Regions from separate parts of the Shewanella sp. YLB-07 genome, predicted to be linked through region 2. Evidence: riboswitches for the same ligand, from Rfam matches in the RefSeq annotation. Region 2 holds a riboswitch; the other holds the start of a gene.
The links. Region 2 has a riboswitch for thiamine pyrophosphate ahead of thiC (phosphomethylpyrimidine synthase ThiC). Riboswitches for the same ligand answer to the same signal wherever they lie in the genome.
Positions count from the first base shown of each region.

Region 1: it holds a riboswitch for thiamine pyrophosphate, as region 2 does, so the genes downstream of both, FS373_RS03855 (TonB-dependent receptor) here and thiC (phosphomethylpyrimidine synthase ThiC) in region 2, are expected to answer to the same signal.

Region 1 is NZ_VOQB01000001.1:954,398-957,563, reverse strand. Features, by position in the region: gene FS373_RS03855 (TonB-dependent receptor) at 1-1,877, opposite strand, end outside; TPP riboswitch at 1,976-2,093, opposite strand; gene FS373_RS03850 (YcfL family protein) at 2,232-2,621, opposite strand; gene FS373_RS03845 (PaaI family thioesterase) at 2,782-3,166, opposite strand, start outside.
Region 2 is NZ_VOQB01000007.1:108,994-112,159, forward strand. Features, by position in the region: gene thiC (phosphomethylpyrimidine synthase ThiC) at 1-1,668, opposite strand, end outside; TPP riboswitch at 1,900-1,999, opposite strand; gene FS373_RS16550 (hypothetical protein) at 2,172-3,166, opposite strand, start outside.

The DNA.
Region 1 (3,166 bases), on a different contig from region 2:
GTCGCTCCTGCACTGTAAGTGAAGTTAGGTGAATGGGCCAGCTCACGACCGGTTAGATCCACTGTCCCACCGTACTTGTCCTGATAAGCATAATCACCATAAGCTGTCTCAAGCCAACCAAGACTCGCATACAGCTTGAGATTATCTGTCGCATACCAATTCCCTTCTAGCTCGGCGCCATAGTTGTGTGAGCTACCTGCGTTCTCGGTATACAGGATAAATTTTTGCGGCTCTTCTGGATTTTGTTGAGACGCTGAAACCTGCTGGTCGCGCCTATCCATGTAGAATAGAGAGAAATTAGTGCTGGCATCACCATCGAGCCAGCGTGATTTAAGCCCTATCTCATAATTATATAAGGTTTCGGTATCATACTCTTTCTTGTCTGACAGCTCCGCTGGCAATGACATGTTGAAACCACCCGCCTTATAACCACGAGCTATGCGCGCATAGGTTTCATGACTGCTGTTTAACGCCTTACTCAGGGCAATATGTCCGCCCCACATGGTTTCACCTGGGCTAAACTCATCACCAGCACTGTCGCTGTAATCACTGTCTCGACGTTCGACTCTAAGGCCAAAAGACAAGGCGTAACCCGCACCGAGATCTGAGTCTAACTGGCCAAATACGGCAGTATTATTCGCTTCATATTCGGCAGCAAGCGTGTCTAACCAGCCGTTATAGTCTTCAACTGTGTCGTTGTCTTCAGTTAAGCGCATACCATAAACACCCAGTAACCAATCTGTGCTACCAGAAAAGATACGTCCAGCTTCAGTTGAGCTGAATCTAAACTCTTGGCTAATGGTATTTCGCTCCCCTTCTTTATCCCAGGTATAATCGAATTGGCAAGGCTCGCCGCCACAATCGAGTCCGCCCCAGTAATCAGGGTTTGCCCAGTCACCATCATAATTATGGTGAGTCTGAGAGTTAGCATATGATGTTAAAGAAACGATTTCGAACTGCTCGGCACCTGAATAGGTAAACTTAAGCGAGCTACCTGTGGTGCGCTGCTTATCGACGCCTGGCGCGTCTGTTAGGGTATTTTCGCCATTGTTATCTAAGGTCCACACATCATAGCCATTATCATAATCGGCGTGAAGTAAGGTAAAATTAATCTCCAAATCGTCGCTGGCATACCAACGCAATTTCGCCCGGCCGGTAAACTCATCCCGGGCATTGGTATCATCGCGGTTCAGATAGAGGTTGTTTTGATAGCCGTTCTGTTGATGTTGCTGCAAAGAGACACGGTAAAGTAATTTGCCGGAATCCGTCAAAGGCCCAGAGCTAAAGCCGCTAAAAGTCGTCAGGTTATCATCCCCCACCGACACTTCAGCCCCATGCTCAAACACATCGGTTGGGTCATTACTCTTAAGGTATATCAAACCCGCTAAGGCATTAGCGCCGTAGCGCGTTCCTTGTGGACCACGCAGCACTTCTACCTGCTGCAGATCGTACATACTGGAAATCATGCCCAGACCTGACATGTCGATATCATCGATAATGTAACCAACAGATGAATTCGGCGCACCTTGGTATTCCTCCTGCTCGCCGACACCACGAATTTGGAAGTATTTAGGACGAGAGCTGCCGCCGGACCAGTTAAAGTTCGCGATGGAGTTAAGCACATCTTCAAAATGCTGCGCGCCTTCGTCTTCTATCTGCTGCTGATCGATAATCGTAATACTCGACGGCATTTTATCCAGTGTCGAGCCGCGAAAATCAGAGGTCACCACGATGACTTCCATCTCATCGGAAGGTGTCTCAGTTGGTTCAGAAGCGAAAGCGTTTGGGCTGATTAGTGCGGTCGATACCGCGAGCGCTACCGGAGAGAATCTCTTCAAGACGGTAGAATCGAAACATAAAGATTTAAGTGTAAACATAGGACCCCAAATTATAATTTTTGAGATCCGGCAACTGGAAAAGCGAGAAAGGATGTTGTGGTCGACTACAGATGTTCTTAACAGACACCTCGAAAGCATCAAACCTATTGGCCCATTCCTACGCCGGTATTAGCCGGATCAGGTTCAAAGGGTTTGTCATCTGACATCTCAGAAACTGGTATATAAGAAATAACAGTCTCACCCCTTGGCAGGCGGGATTATACATGAATAAAACAAGGTTTTGACAAAGATATGTCATCAAGTGATGAATTTACACACACTTGGATCACAAAAAACGTCAGCCTAGCTGACGTTTTTCAATTTCATTGCAATACGCATTTAATCAACAAAAGATTAATTAGAGAAAGCTTTTCTCACATATAGCTCATAGCGAACGGCATTTGCATTGGGCGCAACCGCCATAACTTGCATACGCTGCATGCCATGCAACTTCAATGATTTCCATGGGCTGGCTTCATCTTCCAAGGTAAAACCGTTTATGTCATACCAGGTAAACTTGTATTGCAGTCTTAAATCTGTGGAGACCTTACTCATGATCACCCCAGAGCCTTGCAGTAGATCGCCCTGTTGACGGGCCTTTAATTGCTCGACTCCCACTTCACGAGCGAAACTACTGTTATCTACTCTGACTTCACCGGTAGAGCTGCCCATCACACCCGCAGTGTGCTGAGCGCAAGCCGTGAAAATAAGGGCCGATGCTAAGACCAAAACGATTTTTTTCATTTCATTCGCTCCAAATTAATTTAGCCCTATGGATAAGGGCTAATCATTATCTACTTATTATAAGTGAGTGTTTATAAGAGGAGCTTAACCTAAACTCGCGCTAAGGTTAACCACCCCCAATTATCACTACTGACAATATATTTGTCAGTACCAGTCAAAATTAGTCGATCAAAAAGTGAGCCCTGGCGGTAGCGATAAGTTTCTTTCTGTTGGTTTGCCAACAGTTAATACTCACATTCGCAACCCGGCGCCCCTGTCTGGTGATCTTACATTCTGCAAAGGTATCTTTATGGTATCCCGCTCTCAAGTAGTCAATGGAAAAATCCACCACCTTAGGCACTCTTGAGGTATGCATAAACACCATGAGTTGCACAATCGCAGACATCTCCATAAAGCCGGCAATGACGCCACCATGGATAGCTGGCAGTGTAGGATTACCGATATTCTCATCTTTTGCTGGCAATCTAAACACTAACTCATCACCGAAGCGCTCCACATTCATACCGATAAAATCAGTATAGGGAACGTGAGCGAGAAGATGACCG
Region 2 (3,166 bases):
TTGTGGATCCAGTCCCAGGTTATATTGATCTTCCCAGCGGAACTCGAAACGAGCCTTGGATAAGGCATTGTCACGAATTTGCGCCGTCGGGTGTCCTTTAGCCACATCACCGGCATGAGCCGCAATCTTATAGGCGATTAATCCCTGCTTTACATCTTCCTTGTTTGGTAATCCAAGGTGCTCTTTAGGCGTCACATAACAGAGCATGGAGCAACCAAACCAGGCGATCATCGCCGCCCCAATGCCAGAGGTAAAGTGATCGTACCCAGGTGCGATATCAGTCGTTTGTGGGCCTAAGGTATAGAAAGGGGCCTCATCACACACTGCTAACTGTTTTTCCATGTTCTCTTTAATAAGATTCATGGGAATGTGACCAGGGCCTTCTATGATGGTCTGCACATCGTACTCCCAGGCAATCTTAACCAACTCGCCTAAGGTTTCAAGCTCGGCAAACTGTGCCTCATCATTCGCATCGGCGATGGAGCCCGGACGCATACCATCCCCGAGAGATAAGGACACATCATAAGCGGCACAAAGCTTACAGATATCTCTGAAGTGCTCATAGAGGAAATTTTCCTGATGATGGGACAGACACCACTTTGCCATAATGGAGCCACCGCGTGAGACTATACCTGTCAGGCGATTTGCCGTCATAGGCACGTAACGCAGTAATACACCGGCATGAATGGTGAAGTAATCGACGCCCTGCTCAGCCTGCTCAATCAAGGTGTCCTTAAACACATCCCAGGTCAGATCTTCGGCGACACCGTTCACCTTCTCTAAGGCCTGATAGATAGGCACAGTTCCGATAGGAACCGGAGAGTTACGAATGATCCACTCGCGGGTTTCATGTATATAACGGCCGGTGGACAAGTCCATCACAGTATCCGCGCCCCAACGAGTAGACCAGACCAGCTTTTCGACTTCCTCTTCGATAGATGAAGTCACCGCCGAGTTACCGATATTAGCATTGACCTTAACCAGAAAATTCCGGCCTATGATCATGGGCTCAGCTTCTGGATGGTTGATGTTCAACGGAATAATCGCACGGCCTCGGGCAATCTCACTTCTGACAAATTCGGGGGTGATAGGCTCTGAAATCGAGGCACCGAAGCTTTCACCCGGAGCCTTCCGGGTCAATACCTCGTCGGTTATCTCTGACTGGGCCATGTTTTCGCGAATGGCGATATATTCCATTTCAGGGGTAATAATCCCTTGTCTGGCATAATGTAACTGAGTGACACACTGACCCGGTTTCGCCTTTCTTGGAGGAAGCAAAGAATCGAATCTCAGGTGATCTAAGCCATCGTCGGCAAGTCTTTGCTGAGTAAATCCTGAACTGGCACCGACAAGTTGCTCAGTGTCGTCACGCTCTACAATCCAGTTATTTCTGAATTTATCCAGACCCCTGCGGACATTAATATCGGCATCGGGATCTGAATATGGCCCGGCGCAGTCATAGACTCTTAGCGGCGCATTGGGCTCCAAGATAGGATCCGACTCAGTCCCCCCCACCATGGTATCGGACAGGAGAATTTGGCGCATACCGACACGGAGATCTTCACGACTACCGGTTAGATAAACTTTCTCAGAATTAGGGTGCTGTAGCGGCTTTAGGGTATCGATGAACTCTTGAGCTTGAGCTCGGGTTTCGCGGCGGTTTGACATAAGCAATCTCACTTTAATTGAAATGAAGTTGCTTGCCTGGAGAGTTGAATAGCAGACACGAGAACGAAGTCTCGAAGTCACAGATAATGACAATAAACGGATCTATTCTGAAAACCAGATACTAAGACTCAAGATCGTCGGCTCAAAAAATTGAGGCGATGGCACTAAAATTAGCAGCTATTGAATCAAAATATCATGATTCAATGAATACAAAAATTCACACGATTTATGGACATTATCATGCTTGTTTCCTTCGCAGGTTTTAACCTGATCAGGTTCAACGGATCCCGAATAAACGGTCTCAGCCAATTAGGCACTCCGACAAGATGTGAGAAGTATAATCTTAAAACATCAAAGTTAACAAGGTTTTTGTAAAGATACCAAATCTAAAAAAATCATGACAACTTAAAAGTTAAATATTTGTATTTATTGGCAATGTAATTTAATTTGCAATATTTAAGTTGAAGTTACTAATTAGTCATTAAATTATTTCATCATTAAAATTATGACTTAATAGGCCTTTTATGCACTCTTTTTGCTATCGCTCGCGTTAACGCCGCCACAACTGAGTCACCATCACAGCGAAATGGATAGCCAAGATTCTCGGCATGGGGATTAATTGGATTGGGGGTTTTAACGATTCGATAGCAGGTATCTCCCTGTTTAACGATTCGATTTGGATCTAACTCACTATCTAGAGTCTCAGCATCACTCCAGGTATCTATCTCAGGGAGTTCGAGAATGATCATCTCACCATCCATCTCACTGAGCGTTTTAGTTCGGGTATATTGATTAGCTTGTTCGACAAAAAACTCACCCAGAGCCGCCTCTCTCTGGCGAGAAAGGTATTTTTGGGTAGAGGCACTAAAACTTGAAATATTAAGCCTATCGTTCTCGTCATTGTTCTCTTGTTCCGGGGAGAAGAAATAGGAAGATTGACTCATAGAAGAAGCTTTCTTTGGCTTGAAAACATCTTCTTGCTTAGCCAGAGATTGTTTAGCTTCTATTCCAACGGGGTCCTGTACAAAGGGGGCCTGCTTTGATTTCGGCTTAAGCTGAACTTGAGACACGTCACTCTCTGTCAAAACAGCTGCTGCACGATTAGGCTCCTGCACTCTATTATCGATTAATTCAGAGTGACCTTTCTTTATCACAGGGGCTTGATAATACATATAGGCTTTCAATTGAGGACCTTTTAATTGAGGTGCTTCAGATTTAATGCCATAGATCTTATCTTGCGGGTATAACAAGGGAGCGGAGGTCCAGAGGATATCTAAGGTGAGCACCAGGGCCAGATGACCGCTAATGACCAGAACGCTCACCCATAGCCAAGAAATCCTGCGCTTATTTACTACAAGATCAGTATGCTCATTAGCAGATAAGATAAATGGCCTGAGCTCATGATTCAGCTCTTGAGGCTCGAAGGAGGTATCAAACTGAATATCGAGATTCACGGCGCACTTATCCGCCTTTACCCCCTTCAGTCCTTCCTTGTTTT